3 regions of the Rhodopseudomonas sp. G2_2311 genome follow, and region 2 is predicted to be linked to each of the others. Evidence: predicted binding sites of a transcription regulator. Region 2 holds the regulator's gene; each other region holds the start of a gene.
The links. Region 2 encodes PhoB, which activates phosphate uptake and scavenging genes when phosphate is short. Its sites were predicted from a motif close to TGTCATNNANCTGTCAT; they were not measured.

Region 1 (6,308 bases), on a different contig from region 2:
GGTCGACCGCAGCGCCGCCACTCGGAGCTCAAGCGCCGAACAATGATCGTTCGACCGCAGCCTAATCTGCTTCAGCTGTTCTTTCTGGTTCAAGGCTCGGTGGTGCAGCGGATCTTTCCGCAGGCGCTGCTGATCGCGGCCCTGTCGGTCGCGGTGGTGTGGGCACATCACGCCTATCCGGGCCTCGTCTCGGACTTCAACAGCGCGCCGTTCACGGTGCTTGGCATCGCGCTGTCGATCTTCATGGGCTTCCGCAACAACGCCTGTTACGACCGCTGGTGGGAGGCTCGCCGGCATTGGGGCGAGCTGATTTGTCTCAGCCGCAATCTGGCGCGGCAGACGCAGATCCTGCCCTGCTCCGGCGAAGAGCCGGAGCGCAGCCGGCGGACGCTGCTGAGATTGGCGATGGCTTTCGCCCAAGCGCTGGTGCTGCATCTTCGCCCAGGAAGCGACACCACCAAGGTGACGCGCCATCTCACCGCCGAAACCCGAGCGCGCTATGAGGCCAGCTGCAACGCGCCCGAAGTCATTCTCTCGGCGATGCAGGCTGAGCTCGCCGCGCTGCATCGTAGCGGCGAACTACGCGACATCCCATTCCAGATCATCGATCGCACCATCGGCCAGATGGCGATGGTTCAGGCTGCGTGCGAACGCATCCGTTCGACACCGGTGCCGTTCGGCTATTCGCTGCTGCTGCACCGAACCGCTTACGTGTTCTGCCTCCTGCTGCCGTTCGGCTTCGCCAACACGCTCGGCTGGCTAACGCCGTTCGCCACGGCGCTGGCGGCCTACACCTTCTTCGGCCTCGACGCGCTCGGCTCCGAGCTGGAAGAGCCGTTCGGCCAACTGCCCAACGATCTGCCGATCGCCGCGCTCGCCGATACGATCGAGATCAACCTGCGCGAGGCGCTCGGCGAAACCGACCTGCCGCCCCTGCCGAAGCCGGTCAACCACATCCTGGTGTGAGCTGCGGCTAGCCGCGCCGCTTCAGCGCAGCACGATCGTCCCTGAGCGCCCGACCATCTTTGCGAGCTGCTTGAACCGGCTGCCGACGCGGTCGGCGACGAGATCGACCAGGCTGTGCTCGAACACCAACATCAGCTTGCGGCCCTCGGTGCGGAAATGCGTCGCAGGCAGTACGCCGGGCCGCGCCGCGCTGATCAGATGCGCCACCCGGAACGCGGCGCCGAGCAGCCGGGCGCGTTCGTCGAGCGCTTCGGTCACCAGCTCACGCGCCGACATCGGCGGCTCGTTCTGTTCGCTGAAGCCGGCGTAGCGGTAGTACACCGACAGTCCCATGAAGGCGCGGTCGCGATGGGTGACGTCGCCGAAATTGGCATTGGCGATCAGCGACAGGGTCTGCTCGCCGCGATGATCCGGATGTACGCGCCAGCCGACGTCGGACATCAGGCAGGCCGCGCGGCGGAGCCGGCGATCCTCATCGGTTTCCTTGACCTTGGCGACGCGGAACAGCCGATCGGTCCACTCGATTAGTTCCTCGGCATGCCGCGCCGACCGCGACAATAGCAGGTTCAGGTTCTGCGCGGCGCACAGCAGCCCATCCTTGGCGCGCTCTGCCGGCGGCAGCTGCTCGTACAATAGTCCTTCGCGCACGCCGTAGGTCGAGAACACGATCGTCTTCGGCTTGGCAATGCGGATGACGTATTCGAGCACGACCGCCGCATAGGCGAGCAGCGGCCGCCGCGCATCCGCGACCACTTCGATATCGGCGAGCTGATTAGCAGCCGCCAGCACCCGCAGCCGCTGCGCGAACCGCAAGGCTTCGGCTGCCGAGATTGAATAGCCGTGCATCACTTTAAGCGAGTGGCCGCTCTGGATGATGTGGATCCGGGCGAGCGCACGCCAGGTGCCGCCGACCGCGTAGAACGTGCGGCCGCGGGCGGTCTTCAGCGGTCCCGCCTGGGACAGCAGTTGCTGCGCGATCCGCTCGGCGCGCTTGAGTGATTTCTGCGAGGCGTCCTGCAGAGCCAGGCTGCCGAGCGGCAGGGTCACGCCCTTGCGCACCGCGTTTCCGCGGACATCGATCAGTTCGAGCGAGCCGCCGCCGAGATCACCGACGACGCCGTTCGGCTTGTGCACGCCGGAGATTACCCCGAGCGCCGACAGCTTGGCTTCGCGCGGTCCCGACAGGATCTCGATGGTGACGCCGCAGATCCGTTCGGCCTCGGCGATGAATTCGGGACCGTTCTTGGCGTCGCGGCAGGCGGCGGTCGCGATCGCGAACACCTTGCCCACCTTCATCACCCGGATCAGCGCACGAAACCGCCGGAGCGCCACCAGCGCCTTGCTGACGGCATCCTTCGTCAGCAGCCCGGTGGTCTGAACTTCGCGGCCGAGGCCGCACAGCGCCTTCTCGTTGAAGACGGTGACCAGACTGCGCGCCAGCGCCTCGTAGACCACGAGGCGCACGGAGTTCGAGCCGATGTCGATGACGGCGACGCTGGGTTCGCGCCTGTGCGGCTGCTTGCTCAACGTCGTCGTCCCTTAGGAAGACTGCTGGGACTGCTGACGTTCAGCACGCCGGGTGAGCCGGCGGGGTGAGGATTCCTGGAGCGACTTCCCACGGCCGGACAAGCTCGGATTGGTCATGAAGTAGTTGTGGACGTTGAAGGGCTCCTCGCCCTTGGCCGCCTTCATACGCGTCGACGATCCGTCCGGCAACAACCGCCAGCTTTGCTCGGTATCTTTCAGGTTGGCGACCATGATCTGCTCCAGCACCTGCTGATGCACGGTCGGGTTGAGCATCGGGCACAGCACTTCGACCCGGCGGTCGAGATTGCGCGGCATCATGTCGGCGGAGGAGATGTACACCGCCGCCTTGGCACTCGGCAGGCCGTAGCCGTTGCCGAAGCAATAGATACGGCCGTGCTCCAGGAACCGGCCGATGATCGACTTGACCCGGATGTTGTCCGACAGCCCCGGCACGCCCGGCCGCAGGCAGCAGATGCCACGGACCACCAGTTCGACCGAGACCCCTGCGCGCGAGGCTTCGTACAGCGCGTCGATGATCTCGGGGTCGACCAGTGCATTCATCTTCAGCCAGATCGCGGCCGGCTTGCCGTGGCGGGCAAAGGTCGTCTCGCCGCGAATGTGCTCGAGCATGGTCTTGCGCAGCGTGATCGGCGACACCGCCATCTTCTCGATGTCGCTCGGCTCGGCGTAGCCGGTGATGTAGTTGAACACCCGGGCAGCGTCGCGGCCGAGGATCGGATCGGAGGTGAAGTACGACAAGTCCGTATAAATACGCGCCGTCACCGGATGGTAGTTACCGGTGCCGGTGTGGATGTAGGTGGTCAGGCTGCCACCCTCGCGCCGCACCACCAGCGACAGCTTGGCGTGGGTCTTGAGCTGCAGGAAGCCGTACACCACCTGCACGCCGGCGCGCTCAAGGTCGCGCGCCCAGCGGATATTGGCTTCCTCATCGAACCGCGCCTTCAACTCAACAAGCGCCGTAACCGACTTCCCGGCCTCGGCGGCTTCAGCGAGCGCGCGCACGATCGGCGAGTTGTTCGAGGTGCGGTACAGCGTCTGCTTGATCGCGACGACGTCGGGATCGCGCGCCGCCTGCTGCAGGAACTGAACGACGACGTCGAACGATTCATACGGGTGGTGGACGATCAGGTCTTTCTGCCGGATCGCCGCGAAGATATCCCCGCCATGGTCGCGCACCCGCTCCGGATGCCGCGGCACATAGGGCACAAATTCGAGGTCGGGACGATCGACCCGGGTGAGCTGCGACAGCTCGTTCATCGCCAGCACGCCGTCGACCAGGAACACCTCGTCGTCGGCCGCGGTGAGCGCGCGCTGCACGAACACGCGCAGCTCCTCCGGCATGGAGGAGTCGACCTCCATCCGGATCACCGACCCGCGCCGCCGCCGCTTCAGCGCGGTCTCGAACAGCCGCACCAGATCCTCGGCCTCTTCCTCGATTTCCAGTTCGCTGTCGCGGATGATCCGGAACGAGCCCTGCCCCTTGACGTGGTAGCCGGGGAACAGCCGCCCGATGAACAGCGAGGTCGCCTGCTCCAGCGTCATCACCCGGACGGCCTGGTCGCGCCCATTCCCGGGCAGACGGATGAAACGGTCGATCCGCGCCGGCATCCGGATCAGCGCATTCATCGGCTTGCCGTCGGAGACCCGCGCCAGCTGCAGGCCGATGGTGAAGCCGAGGCTCGGGATGAACGGGAACGGATGCGCCGGGTCGATCGCCAGCGGCGTGAGCAGCGGGAAGATGTTGTGGAGGAAGTGATCCTCGATCCAGGCGCGCTCCGCCTTGGTGACGTCCTTACCGTCCAGCAACAGGATACCGGATTCGGCGAGCACGCCGCGCAGCTCCCGCCAGATCGACTGCTGGTCGCTGGCGAGTTTGGAGACCGCCTCGTTGATCAGCGCGAGCTGTTCGGACGGCGTCAGGCCGTCCGGGCTGCGCTCGGTGATGCCTTCGCGGATCTGCGCCTTGATACCGGCGACGCGGACCATGAAGAATTCGTCGAGGTTGTTGGCCGAAATCGACAGAAACCGCACCCGCTCCAGCACCGGGTGGTGCGGATTGACCGATTCTTCGAGCACCCGACGGTTGAAGTGAAGCCATGACAGCTCGCGATTGATGAATCGCTCGGGGCCGGCGGCAATCATCGACGCCGGCTCGGCTTCGCCTTTTTTCTCTTCGATGGCAATCACTTGCTCGGAGTCCATGAGAAATTGATCCAGACCAGGATGGGGCGCACCGCGGCTGCGGCGCCGCGAGACAATGCTGACGCTGCATGACGTTTCCATGACATTGAGAAACGAGGCGCAGAAACCGTCAAGCGGCCCGCCTTCCCGCCATATGCCGCAGGGCGGGCGCTAGTCGGCGCGCAGCACTTCGGAGGCGAGCGCCCGGGTCACCGGACGCCCGAGCCGCAGCGCCATGGTGTCGAGCTTTTCCACCACCTGGCGGGCGGCCACGAATGACCGGTCGATCCGGTTGGCGAGGTAGCCGACCAGCGCAGCGTCGATGCACATCTGGCGGTCGGCGCAAAACTTCACGATCAGGGCGCGAAACAGCGCATCGTCGGGCGGCAGTAACGACACCACCGGCACGGCCCGCAGCCGCGACTTCAGGTCGCGCAGGTCGATCGACAAGGCTGCCGGCTCGACCCGGCCTGTGAACAGCACGTAGGCCTCGTCTTCCCGCGCCATATTCATTAGGTGAAATAACGCACGCTCGTCGAAGCTGCCGGGGACGAGATCCTCCACGACCACCGCGCCGGTCGCCAGCGCGCCGGGCACCGCCGCGGCATTCAGCGCCTGCGCCGCGGTCGACCGTGCGCCAGCCAGTTCGGCCCAGATCGCTGCCAGATGGCTCTTGCCGCTGCCCTCGGGGCCAACCAGCATCATGATACGGTTGGGCCAGTCCGGCCAGCTCTCGATCAGAGACAGCGCCGCGGTGTTGGCTGAACCTTCCAGGAAATCCTCGCGCGACAGGCTTTCGGCATGCGGCAGGTCGAGGGCTAATTGTCGAGGTTCAACGCGAACTGGCACGGGGCGCTCCATGCCGGCCCAAAACGCGGCCGGCCGACGCGGTCAACGGCTTGGCTCGATCGTGCTCATATGCCGCATCCACTCGACGAGATAGAGGGAGACGGAAAGCAAGGTCAAGACGGTCACCGCGCCCATCAGAAAGAGGTCGTAAGGCGCCGGTTCGAAGCCGAAGGCGAGTGCGCCGAGGATCAGCGCGGCAAACGACACCTGGGCAACGGTGTTCAGCTTCGACACCATCAGCGGCTTCATCGGGATCGGCCGCCCGAACACCCAGGAGATCATCACCGCACCGACGATCATGATGTCCCGCGACACCACCAGGATCACCAGCCAGCGCGGGATCGCGCCCCAAATCCCGAGCGAGACGTAGATCGAGACCAGCAGCGCCTTGTCGGCGAGCGGATCGAGCAGCGCGCCGAGCTCGCTGGACATGTTGAAGCGCTTGGCCAGAAACCCGTCGACCGCGTCGCTGACCCCGGCCACCACGAACACCGCGAAGGCGATTTCCATCTCATTGGACGCGATCGCCCAGACGATCACCGGCACCAACAGGATGCGGCAAAGCGTAATGATGTTTGGAATGCTCACGCAACGTTCCCGGCTTCCGGCCCAAATCCGCCGAAAAACCTCGACTTTCGACGGTTGAGCGGGCTGGTTTTCTACATAGACCATGCTGGGTCCCCTTGCGAGCCATTGCACGCTGGCGGAATCCGACGTAACCACCCCAAAACATCGGCTGGGCGCGGACAAGCGGGACTTAGGTC
Region 2 (6,308 bases):
CTCCGGCGAGCGCACGCCGCCCTCGCCCTGCAGCGGCTCGATCAGGATCGCGGCGGTGGTCGGACCGATCGCGGCCTTCACCGCATCGAGGTCACCGAGCGGCAACTGATCGAAACCGTCGAGCGGCTTGCCGTAGCCTTCCAGGTACTTTGCCGCGCCGGTGGCGGCGAGCGTGCCGAGCGTGCGGCCGTGGAACGCGCCCTCGAAAGTAATCACCCGGGTGCGCTCGGGCTCGCCCTTGGAGAAGTGATAGTGCCGCGCCATCTTCAGCGCGCACTCGACCGCTTCAGCACCCGAATTGCAGAAGAACACCTTGTCGGCAAAGCTCTGTTCACACAGCCGCGCCGCCAGCTTCTCGCCGTCGGGGCTCTTGAACAGGTTGGACATGTGCCACAGTTTGGTCGCCTGCTGCTGCAAGGCTTCGACCAGATGCGGATGGCAATGGCCGAGCGCGTTGACGGCGACGCCGCTGGTGAAGTCGAGGTAGCGCTCGCCATCAGTTCCGTGCAGCCAGACACCTTCGCCGCGCTCGAACGCGACATCCGCTCTGGCGAAAACCGGGAGGAGATGGGACGTTGAAGCGCTCTGAGACATGGCCGATCCGATCGGAAAATAGCGGGCCGCCGGCCGGCCGCGTCACGCGCATGACACGAACGCAGTCTGGGACAACGTACCCCGGAAACGAAACGTGCCGCCTTTCCAGGCGGCACGTGGGATTATTCTAGAAGCGTCGAACTCACTGTCAACACGGAGCTTCGACGAAGTGCTGCCAGAAAGCAGCACTCGCGCTGTTTGTTGTGGCTTCGCGGACTCACTCACAGGAGAAGGTGTGGACGCACCGGGTCGGACTCTTGCGCGCGAGTCACGGCATATTGTAGCCTTTTGACTGTCGGGTACGACATCTCGTGCGCGGTTTGTAATCCATTTCGAGTTCTCGGATGAGGCGTAACGCCGGGGCGGCAAGGGTCGTCCGGCGAGCGCTAAGGGATTCTGACAGCTGAGATTTTGACGACCTCACAGCCGCGGTTCCGCGCCGCCCTTCGGCGCCCGCGGCAGGAAGGGATAGAACTATGACGGCATTGACCTGGACCGACGAGCGCGTCGAGCAGTTGAAGAAATTGTGGGAGGGCGGGCTGTCGGCGAGTCAAATTGCCGCCGAGCTTGGCAACGTCACCCGCAATGCCGTGATCGGCAAGGTCCACCGCCTCGGCCTGTCGGGCCGGGCCAAGAGCCCCACGTCGGCAGCGCCGCGGCCGCGCAAGGCGCGCCCGGTGCAGCAGATGATGAGGGTGACCCGCCCGGTGGCGCGCGGCAACACCGCGCTGGCGCACGCTTTCGAAGTGGAAGCCGAGCCCGATCCGATCGCCTTCGACAACGTGGTTCCGATGAACCAGCGCCTGTCGCTGCTGGAACTCAACGAAGCCACCTGCCACTGGCCGGTCGGCGATCCGTCGAGCCCGGAATTCTTCTTCTGCGGCGGCAAGTCGCTGCCGGGCCTGCCCTACTGCGCGCATCACTCGCGCATCGCCTATCAGCCGGTCGGCGATCGCCGCCGCGCAGCTCCCAAGACCACGCGCTAGACTGACGCCGCCTGCCCGAGGCCGCGGCAAACCGCGCGTGCAGCGCAGGGCTGCGCCATACCTCCAAACTGTCATCGCCCGCAAAAGCGGGCGACCCAGTATTCCAGAGCGTCGGTTACTTCCCCCCACTCACTGCAGTACTGGATCCTCCGCCTTCGCGGAGGATGACGCTGCTATGTTGGGCTGAGGCCGCGGCTGAACGATTGCAAAAGCGATAGAGTCGACAAACGCCGCCATCGCGTCGTTCCCACGTGTCGCTAAATCACGCTCGCGGTCATCGTGATTTGAAACGAGTGTCTTGGTGGGCACGCTTCGCTTTGCCCACCCGACGTCGCAAACCTGCTAACAACTACGACGGGCTGCCTTCGACCTTGGCGAAGCGGTCGTCGAGGGCGTAGCCGGCGCCGCGAACGGTGCGGATCGGGTCCTGCTCGCGGCCGATATTGAGCAGCTTGCGCAGACGGCCGATATGCACGTCGACGGTGCGCTCATCGATATAGATATCGCGGCCCCAGACGCCGTCGAGCAGCTGCTCGCGGCTGAACACCCGGCCCGGGTGCTCCAGGAAGAATTCGAGCAGGCGATACTCGGTCGGGCCGAGATCGATCGGCCGACCGGACCGCGCCACCCGGCGCTTGTCGCGATCGAGCTCGAGATCACCATACGCCAGCACGGTAGCGAGCCGCTCCGGCGCCGCGCGGCGCAGCAAGCCCTTCACCCGCGCCAGCAGCTCCGGCACCGAGAACGGCTTGACGATGTAATCGTCCGCCCCGGTGGCGAGCCCGCGGACGCGCTCGCTTTCCTCGCCGCGCGCGGTGAGCATGATGATCGGCAGTTGCTTGGTGTCGCTGCGCGCCCGCAGGCGGCGGCACAGTTCGATGCCGGACAGGCCCGGCAGCATCCAGTCCAGCACCACCAGATCCGGAATCCGCTCCTTCATCCGGGTGTCGGCGTCGTCGCCGCGCGCCACCGTCTCGACCTCGTAACCTTCGGATTCCAGATTGTATCGCAGCAGCGTCGTCAGCGCTTCCTCGTCTTCAACTACCAGAATGCGCGCAGCCATCGTCGTCCTCGTCTCAGTGTCGTCTCGATCCGTCCCATGGCGCCGGCCCGGCGGGCCGGCCGCCAGAGCAGCGTCAGTTGCCGGGCGTCGCGTTGGCGAACGTGGTCATGTCGCCCTTCGGACGCTTGTCCATGATCTGCTGGCCCTCGATCATGTAGAACACCGTCTCGGCGATGTTGGTCGCATGATCGCCGATCCGCTCGATGTTCTTGGCGCAGAACATCAGGTGGATGCAGAACGAGATGTTGCGCGGATCTTCCATCATGTAGGTGAGCAGCTCGCGGAACAGCGAGGTGCAGATCGCGTCGACTTCCTCGTCGCCGTTCCACACCACCATCGCGGCCGGCAGATCGTGCGCCGTGTAGGCATCGAGCACGGCCTTGACCTGCGACTGCACCAGATCGGTCATGTGTTCGAGGCCGCGGATCAGCTTCAACGGATGGAAGTCGTTGTCGATCGCGTTGACGCGCTTGGCGATGTTCTTCGACAGATCGCCGATCCGCTCGAGATCGGTGGCGACGCGCATCGCGCCGACGATTTCGCGCAGGTCGATCGCCATCGGCTGACGCCGCGCGATGGTCAGCACCGCGCGCTCTTCGATACTCCGCTGCATCTGGTCGATCTCGGCGTCGGCCGCGACCACGCGCGAGGCCAGCGCGACGTCTCGCCGGATCAGCGCATCGACCGAGTCGACGATCTGGCGCTCGGCCAATCCGCCCATCTCCGCAACCAGCCGGGTCAGATCCTGCAGATCGCCGTCGAACGCCTTGGTGGTATGTTCGAATCCCATATCCGTGCTCCTCGCCCGCCGCGTCAGCCGAACCGGCCGGTGATGTAGTCCTGGGTGCGCCGATCGCTCGGCGAGGTGAAGATCTTGTTGGTCGGGCCGAACTCGATCAGCTCGCCGAGATACATGAAGGCAGTCGACTCCGACACGCGCGCCGCCTGCTGCATGTTATGGGTCACGATCGCGATCGTGTATTGTTCCTTCAGCTCGTCGATCAGCTCTTCGATCTTGGCGGTGGAGATCGGGTCGAGCGCCGAGCACGGCTCGTCGAACAGGATCACTTCCGGCCGCACCGCGATGGTGCGGGCAATGCACAGCCGCTGCTGCTGACCGCCCGACAGGCTGAGGCCGGAAGCGTTGAGCTTGTCTTTGACTTCGTTCCACAGCGCCGCGCCGCGCAGCGCCTTCTCGACACGTCCGTCCATCTCGGACTTTGAGATCTTCTCGTACAGCCGGACGCCGAACGCGATGTTCTCATAGATCGTCATCGGGAACGGCGTCGGCTTCTGGAACACCATGCCGACCCGCGCGCGCAGCAGGTTGAGGTCGAGCTTGGGGTCGAGGATGTTGGTGTTGTCGAGCAGCACCTGCCCCTCGGCGCGCTGCCCCGGATACAGATCATACATCCGGTTGAAGATGCGCAGCAGGGTCGACTTGCCGCAGCCCGACGGACCGATGAACGCGGTGACGCGGTTGGTGGCGAGCGCCAGATTGATGTGCTTCAGGGCGTGGTTCTGACCGTAGTAGAAATTGAGGTCGCGCACGGTCACCTTGGCCGGGCCGTCCGGCTGGGCGCCGATCGGCGGCATCGCGGACGGAACGCTGGTGGCGATCGAGATCTCGGTCATTTCGTGGTCCTCTCGGCGCCGATGATGCGCGCGCCAATGTTCAGGGCAAGCACGGTCAGGGTGATCAGCAGCGCGCCGGTCCAGGCGAGTTGCTTCCAGTAAGCGTAGGGGCTCTGGACGAAGTTGTTGATGGTCACCGGCAGGTTGGCCATCGTCTTGGTCAGATCCAGGCTGAAGAACTGGTTGCTGAGCGCGGTGAACAGCAGCGGCGCGGTCTCGCCGGCGACGCGCGCGGTCGCCAACAGGATGCCGGTGATCAGGCCGGCGCGGGCGGCGCGATAGGCGATCCGGCGGATCACCAGCGAGCGCGGCAGGCCGAGCGCCGAGGCGGCTTCGCGCAGCGAACTCGGCACCAGCAGCAGCATGTCTTCGGTGGTGCGCACCACCACCGGGATCACGATCACCGCCAGCGCCAGCGCGCCGGCGAGCGCCGAGAACCGGCCCATCGTCACCACCACCGCGCCGTAGATGAACAGGCCGATGATGATCGAGGGGGCGCTGAGCAGGATGTCGTTGATGAAGCGGATCACCGAGGTGAGCTTGTCGTACTTGCCGTATTCGGCCAGATACGTACCGGCGAACAGCCCGAGCGGCGCGCCGATTCCGACGCCCAGAATGGTCATCAGCACCGAGCCGACGATCGCGTTCAGAAGACCGCCCTCGCTTGAGCCGGGCGGCGGCGTGTTCTGGGTGAACACTTCGAGATTGAGGCCGGCAAGGCCATTCCAGAACAGCGTGAACAGGATCAGCGCCAGCCAGGTGACGCCGAACAGCGCCGCCCCCGAACACAGCACCTTGATCACAAGGTCGTTGCGGTGACGCCGCTTGTAGATCGGGTTGTCGAGATGGATCGGCGACATCTTACTTGCCCGCCTTCAGTTCGAGCCGCAGCAGCAGCAGCCGGGCGGCCGCCAGCACCAGGAAGGTCAGAATGAACAGCAGCAGGCCGAGCAGGATCAGGCCGGACTGGTGCAGGCCGTCGCTCTCGGCAAACTCGGAGGCGATCGCCGCCGAGATCGTGGTGCCGGGCGCGAAGATCGAGCCGGAGATCCGGAACGAGTTGCCGATGATGAAGGTCACCGCCATGGTTTCGCCGAGCGCACGGCCGAGCGCCAGCATCACGCCGCCGATCACGCCGACCCGGGTGTAGGGGATCACGACGCTGCGGACGACTTCCCAGGTGGTGCAGCCGACGCCGTAGGCGGCTTCCTTCAGCACCGGCGGCACGGTCTTGAACACGTCGACCGAGATCGCGGTGATGAACGGCAGCACCATGATGGCGAGGATCAGCGAGGCGTTGAACAGGCTGAGATAAGACGGCGGACCGGCGAAGATATCGCCGAGCACCGGCACGCCTTCGAACAGCGCGATCATCGCCGGCTGGAAGTGATAGGCCAGGAACGGGCCGAGTACGAAGAAGCCCCACATGCCGTAGATGATCGACGGAATGCCGGCGAGCAGCTCGATGGCGAGGCCGATCGGGCGGCGCAGCCACATCGGGCAAAGCTCGGTCAGGAAGATCGCGATGCCGAGGCCGACCGGGATCGCGATCATCATCGCGATCAGCGACGTCACCAGCGTGCCGTAGATCGGGCCGAGCGCGCCGAGGACAGGCGGATCGTTGGCCGGCGCCCAGCGCGAGGTGGTGAGGAACGAGAGACCGAATTCGCGGATCGCCGGCAAGGCACCGACGATCAGCGAGATGATGATGCCGCCGAGGATCAGCAGCACCGAAATCGCGCAGGCGCGCGTCGTCCAGTAGAAGGTCTTGTCGCCGAGCTTGAAGGCACTCAGGGCCTTGGCCCGGTCGTAAGGTCCGGCAGCCGTCTGCAACCCGGTCGTCTCAACCGCCATGTCCGCCACGCTAACTCTCCTCATGCCTACTGCAGGGCCGAAACCGCGCCTCGCGGCTGGAGATCTGAATTGAAAACCGGATGCGCGATCGAGGGTCGCGCCAGCACCGACTGCGGTGCAAAGCCGGAGCCCGAGTCTATGACGCCTCGGGGTCCGCCGTTCGCGTGAACGTCGTG
Region 3 (6,308 bases), on a different contig from region 2:
GCTCATCGTCGCTCCTGACCGATCAGGCGACGGCGCACGCCTTCGGTGAAGTAGTCGATCGCCATCACGGTGACGATGATCAGCAACAGGATGGCGCTGACATCGCTGTAATAGAACTTGCGCACCGCCTCGATCAGGTCCTGCCCGATGCCGCCGGCACCGACGAAGCCCATCACGGCCGCGCCGCGGACATTGATCTCGAACCGCAGCAGCGCGTAGCTGACGAAGTTCGACAGCACCTGCGGCACCACCGCAAACCGGACCATCTCGAACCAGTCACCGCCGGACGACACCACGCCCTCCAGCGGCTTGTCGTCGATGTTCTCGACGACTTCGGCGAACAGCTTGCCGAGCGCGCCGGCGGTGTGAATCGCGATCGCCAGCACGCCCGGCAGCGGGCCGAGCCCGAACGCCAGCACGAACAGCAGCGCGAACACGATCTCCGGCACGGTGCGGCAGAATTCAAGAAAGCGGCGGGTGACGAAGACCAGCGCGCGCGAACGCACCAGATTGGCCGAGGCGAGAAAGCACAGCGCGAAGCCGGCGAGCGCCCCGAGCAGCGTGCCCACATAGGCAATCAGAATCGTATCGAGCAGCAACCCGGTCCAGCGCTTGATGCCCCAGAACCAGTCGGCGAGGTCGGTCCACAAGGTTGCGAGAGCGAGCTTCGGCGCGATCGAAATGAAGTAGGACGGAAACCGCCAGAAATTATCGGCCAGCTTGACCAGATTGACTTCGCCCATCCAGGCGGCCGCGGCGATCGCGGCGATCAGGATCGCGCCGCCGAGAGCCAGCCGTCGCCGCTTCGCCGCCACCGCCGCGTCGTAGTGATCGGCGAGGGCGCGGAGCTGCGGCTCGGGGAGTTCTGTGACGGCTGCCTGCATTCGGTTGTCCGATATGACGACGCGGGCGACCGGTGGGCCGCCCACGTCCGATGATGTGCTGGGATGTGTCAGGACTTCGACTTGCGTAGGCTGTCAACGAACTTGATCAGCTCGACCACCGGCTCGTAGTCCTTGTGGCTGGTCGCCGCGTAGGGCTTGGCCTTGCCTTCATAGATCTTGTTGAAGGTTTCCGGATCGTTGGTGGCGAGGTCGAGCACCGCCTTGCGGATCGCCGCCTTGAGGTCTTCCGGCAGGTCCGACAGATAGGCCATCGGCGAGTTCACGATCAGGTCCGACTTCAGGATGATGCGGAAGTCCGCAGCCTTGACCATGCCCTTGCGGTCCATCCGCAGCAGGTTGGATTCGTCCTCGGTGTTCCACCAATTGAACGCCGCATCGCAAGTGCCCTGAGCGACGCCGATCACCGCGTTCTCATGGCTGCCGGCGTAGATCACCTTGGCGAAGAACTTGTCGGGATCGATCGACATCTTGTTCATCATGAAGCGCGGCACGTTGTTGCCCGAGGTCGAATTCGGATCGACCAGGCACAGGTTCTTGCCCTTCAGATCCTCGATCTTCTGGTAGGGCGAGTCCTTCTTCACGTACAGCACCGAGTGATAGCCCTTGGAGCCGTCACCGTTGACCTCGATGGCGAACGGCTCGACCTTGGCACCGACCAGATAGGCGCGGGCGTAGGACGCCGGGCCATACATGCCGATGTGAATGTTGCCGGCGCGCTGGCCTTCGATCACCGCCGCATAGTCGTTGGCGATGCGCAGCTTCACCGGCACGCCGAGCTGCTTGGTGAGGTAGTCGGTCAGCGGGGTCCAACGGGTGGTGGTGCCCGAGGCGTTCTCGTCCGGGATCTTGCCGAACACCAGCTCGGGATATTTCGCCTTCCAGTCCTGCGCCGGCGCGGCGTGCGCGGTGAACGCCAGCGCGGCAGCGGCGGCGACGAGAGTACGGAGCTTGATCATGAGGTTTCCTGTCTCTTCAGTCGGTGAATGGTCGAAACACGGCGACCGCACGCGGACGCGCCGCGGGCGGTGCCGGATAGGGAAGACGGCGAACGTTCGCCGCCGGGATCAGGCCACGGCGACGCCGGCCAATGCGGGGGCGGGAAGGCCGTGCGGAACGTGCGGCGCAGCGCCGAGCACTTCGTCGGCTTCGAGATCGTAAAGTTCGCGCGCGATCTGGTCGGTGAGCGCGGCCGGTGCGCCGTCGAACACCACGCGGCCCGAGGCCATGCCGATCAGCCGGTCGCAGTAACTGCGGGCGAGATCGAGCGAGTGCAGATTGCACAGCACGGTGATGCCGAAGTGCTTGTTGATGCGCAGCAGCGCATCCATCACGATCTTGGTGTTGCGCGGGTCGAGCGAGGCGATCGGCTCGTCGGCGAGCACGATGTCCGGCTGCTGCACCAGCGCGCGGGCGATCGCGACGCGCTGCTGCTGACCGCCGGAGAGCTGGTCGGCACGCTGCGCCGCGTAGGACGCCATATCGAACTGATCGAGCGCCGAGATCGCAAGGGCGCGATCCTGCTCCGGCCACATTTGCACCAGCGAGCGCCACGACGGCACTTCGGACAGCCGGCCCATCAGCACATTGGTCAGCACGTCGAGACGGCCGATCAGGTTGAATTGCTGAAAGATCATCGCCGAGCGTGCGCGCCATTGTCGCAGCTCGCGGCCCTGCAGCGCGGTCACATCGACGCCTTCGAACAGAATGCGTCCCTCGGACGGCTCCGCCAGCCGGTTCAGCATGCGTAGCAGGGTCGACTTGCCCGCGCCGGATCGGCCGATCACCCCGACGAAGCTGCCGCGCTCCACCGAAAACGATGCGCCATCTACGGCGGCTTTGCTGCCGAAACGGCAGGTCAGACCCTCAACTACCAGCATGCGCTGCTCCCGAAACAGGTTCGGGAGGAATCGCTAACGCTGTTGTTTTGCAGCCGTGTGACAGTCGATATAGTTCGGCCGACATATCAGGGTCTTCGCTGCGTCATCGATGCGTCACGACGGCGTCACAGGCGGCGTCGATGACAGGCTCACCCCCAATCATCGCGCACGAGACTCCCATGGCTGCGAAACTGCTGACGGTCGCGCCGACCGTCGATCCGACCGCCAAGCTGCACGACGTCACCCTCGGCGCCTATTGCGAAGTCGGCGCCCGCACCATCCTGAACGAAGTGGCGATGGGCGATTACTCTTACGTCGTCAACGACTCGCAGATCACCTACACCAGCATCGGCAAGTTCTGCTCGATCGCGGCGATGACCCGGATCAACCCCGGCAATCACCCGATGCAGCGCGCCACCCAGGCGCACTTCACCTACCGCGCCAGTACTTATTTCGAGGGCGAGAGCGACGACGCCGAGTTCTTCGCCTGGCGCCGCTCGCATCATGTCGAGATCGGCCACGATGTCTGGATCGGTCACGGCGCCATCGTGCTGCCGGGCCGTAACATCGGTACCGGCGCGGTGGTTGCGGCAGGCGCGATCGTCACCCGGGACGTGCCGGCCTACACGATCGTGGCCGGCAATCCGGCGCGGCCGATCCGCCGCCGTTTCTCCGAGCAACAGGCGGAGCGTCTGGTCGCGCTGGCGTGGTGGAATTGGGACCACGAAGCGTTACGCACCGCGCTGCCCGACTTCCGGAAATTGTCAGTGGACGAATTCCTCGACCGATATGAAGGTGCGGCCGAAGTGCAGCCATCGGACCGAGAGCCGGCAGCAGAACAGCAGGTGATGGGATGAGCGAGATCGCGATCGAAGGCGGCCGGACCCTGGTCGGCGACGAGATTGCCGAGGCATCGTTGCAGCTTGCCGGCGGCGCCATCGCGGCGGTCGGCTCCACGAGCGGCAATGCGGCGATCCGGATCGATGCCCGCGGGCTGCTGGTGCTGCCCGGCATCGTCGATCTGCACGGCGACGCCTTCGAGCGGCAGATGATGCCGCGGCCCGGCGTCGACTTTCCGATCGACGTGGCGCTGATCGACAGCGACCGCCAGGCGATCGCCAACGGCCTGACCACGGTCTTTCACGCCGTCACCTGGTCGTGGGAGCCCGGCCTGCGCAGCGCCGACAACGCCCGCCGGATGCTGGATGCGATCGATCTGACCAAGCCGCGGCTTTCCGCCGACACCCGCATTCATCTGCGCCACGAGACCTTCAATCTCGAGGCGGTCGACGAGATCGCGCAGTGGATCGGTGATCGCCGCGTCGATCTGTTCGCCTTCAACGATCACATGGACACGACGCTGGCGAACCTCGCCAAGCCACAGAAGCGCAACCGGATGGTCGAGCGTACTGGCCTATCCGACGATGAATTCGATCGGCTGGTCGAGCGCGTCGCGGCGCGCGGCGACGAAGTGCCACAGGCGAACCGGCGCCTCGCCGCCATCGCCCGCGAGGTGTCGATGCCGATGCTGTCGCACGACGACGATACCCCGGCGATGCGGCAGGGTTATCGCGATCTCGGCGTCGGCATCGCCGAGTTCCCTACCACCGAGGAGACCGCGCGCGACGCGGCGCTGCACGGCGATTTCATCGTGTTCGGTTCGCCGAACGTAGTGCGCGGCGGTAGCCACACCGGCTGGACCAAAGCGGCCGATATGATCGCCAAGGGACTGTGCTCGGTACTGGCCTCCGACTACTACTATCCGGCGCCGTTGCTCGCGGCGTTCCGCCTGGTGCATGACGGCATCCTGCCGCTGGAGCAGGCCTGGAAGCTGATCTCGGAAAATCCTGCGCGCGCCGCCGGGCTCGCTGAGCGCGGCACGATCGCGAGCGGGCAGCGCGCTGACGTTCTGCTGGTCGATGATCGGGTCGCGTTGCGGCCGCGGATCGTCGCGGTGATCGCCGGCGGCCGGCTGGTGCATGTCGACGATCCGGAGCGCTTCGTGATCACGCGCAAACTGCCGCACCCGGCTGGCGTTGCCGCCTGATCTGACGCTATCATCACCGACGATGTCGAATTTTCCACGCTACGCGATTTACTATCTGCCCGCCGCAGGCAGCGCTCTGGCGCAGTTCGGGGCGACGATGCTCGGTTACGATGTCGTCTGCGGCGAAGACGTGCCGTTCGCTGCGCCGACCGCGGCCATCGCGGACTGGCGAGACATCACCGCCGACCCGCGCGGCTACGGCTTTCACGCTACCCTGAAGGCGCCGTTCGGATTGATCGGCGGTCGCAGCGAGAGCGAGCTGTTGTGGGCCTGTGCGACCTTCGCCGAAACGCCGCGGGCGATTCCGCAGATCGGCCCGGTGATCAGGCCGATCGGTGGGTTCATCGCGCTGGTGCCGGAAACGCCCTCCGAGTCGCTGCAGCAGCTCGCGGCCGATTGCGTTCGCGATTTCGATGAATTTCGGGCGCCGCTGTCAGCGGAGGATCGCGCCCGGCGCAAGCCGGAACGGCTGACGCCCGAGCAGGTCGGCTATCTCGATCGCTGGGGCTACCCCTATGTGATGGACGAGTTCCGGTTTCACATGACGCTGACCGGTTCGCTCGATCCGGCTCGCCACGATGAATTGTTGGCGCTGCTGCGGAGACAATTCGCGGCCACCGGCATCGATCGGATTGCAATCGATCGGATCGCTGTGCTGCGCCAGGATGCGCGAGGTGCGCGGTTCAAGAGCATCGCGCAATTCGAACTGCGCAGCGCCGACTATTAGAGTAGTTCCGCGTTAGATAAAATCTGGACATCGCTTCGGATTAATTACGACAAGCAGAACCTCATGGTGAGGAGGCGCGAAGCGCCGTCTCGAACCATGCGCCGCGAGCCAAGGGCCCCTCATCCTTCGAGACGCCCGGCTTTGCCGGGCTCCTCAGGATGAGGACTCCAGGCCCCTTAGCGAGGGTCAGTCCGCTTCAATCAATGAATGAAGCTTTCTAGCCACTGAGGATAGAGCCGAGCCAGTCGCTGACTGCCTCGGGCATAGCGGTGACCCGGCCGGGCCAGGGACCGGTGGCGAAGCCGACATGTCCGCCTTCATCGGGTTGCCAGAGCGTCACCATCGTGCCGACGTCGTCCGGTGTCGGAAGCGAGGCGGCCGGCACGAACGGATCGTTGCGCGCGTTCACGACCAAAGCCGGGATCTTGATCTTGTGCAGATGCGGCTTGGAAGAGGCACGGGTCCAGTAATCATCGAAACCGGCAAAGCCGTGCAGCGGCGCCGTGAAGGCATCGTCGAATTCACGCAAAGTCGTTGCCCGTTGCACGCGGTCGCGATCGAACAGCCCCGGATGCTGCTGCCATTTCGCGAGCGCGTTCGGAATCATCGTGCGCAGGAAATGCCGGGTATAGATCAGGCGGTTGACGCCGCTATCGATCGCGGCGCCGGCGGCCACGAGATCCAGCGGGGCTGAGACCGCCGCCACTGCGCGCGCGATCTCTGCGGCACCACTTCCGGCTTCCTCCGCCCAG

Region 1: the regulator PhoB is predicted to act here: its motif matches at 4,785-4,801, upstream of VRZ08_RS02690 (RNA degradosome polyphosphate kinase).
Region 3: the regulator PhoB is predicted to act here: its motif matches at 2,884-2,900, upstream of phnC (phosphonate ABC transporter ATP-binding protein).

Annotation. Positions count from the first base shown of each region.
Region 1 is NZ_JAZDRK010000001.1:560,935-567,242, forward strand. It holds gene rnd (ribonuclease D) at 1-46, shown strand, start outside; gene VRZ08_RS02680 (bestrophin family protein) at 43-966, shown strand; gene ppx (exopolyphosphatase) at 988-2,493, opposite strand; gene VRZ08_RS02690 (RNA degradosome polyphosphate kinase) at 2,506-4,716, opposite strand; gene VRZ08_RS02695 (DnaA/Hda family protein) at 4,867-5,556, opposite strand; gene VRZ08_RS02700 (CDP-alcohol phosphatidyltransferase family protein) at 5,587-6,132, opposite strand.
Region 2 is NZ_JAZDRK010000014.1:1,707-8,014, forward strand. It holds gene VRZ08_RS17340 (aspartate aminotransferase family protein) at 1-594, opposite strand, end outside; gene VRZ08_RS17345 (GcrA family cell cycle regulator) at 1,071-1,580, shown strand; gene phoB (phosphate regulon transcriptional regulator PhoB) at 1,930-2,643, opposite strand; gene phoU (phosphate signaling complex protein PhoU) at 2,717-3,433, opposite strand; gene pstB (phosphate ABC transporter ATP-binding protein PstB) at 3,457-4,278, opposite strand; gene pstA (phosphate ABC transporter permease PstA) at 4,275-5,138, opposite strand; gene pstC (phosphate ABC transporter permease subunit PstC) at 5,140-6,141, opposite strand.
Region 3 is NZ_JAZDRK010000002.1:331,788-338,095, forward strand. It holds gene phnE (phosphonate ABC transporter, permease protein PhnE) at 1-6, opposite strand, end outside; gene phnE (phosphonate ABC transporter, permease protein PhnE) at 3-884, opposite strand; gene phnD (phosphonate ABC transporter substrate-binding protein) at 953-1,861, opposite strand; gene phnC (phosphonate ABC transporter ATP-binding protein) at 1,970-2,782, opposite strand; gene VRZ08_RS04505 (chloramphenicol acetyltransferase) at 2,962-3,639, shown strand; gene VRZ08_RS04510 (alpha-D-ribose 1-methylphosphonate 5-triphosphate diphosphatase) at 3,636-4,829, shown strand; gene VRZ08_RS04515 (DUF1045 domain-containing protein) at 4,852-5,556, shown strand; gene VRZ08_RS04520 (YheT family hydrolase) at 5,774-6,308, opposite strand, start outside.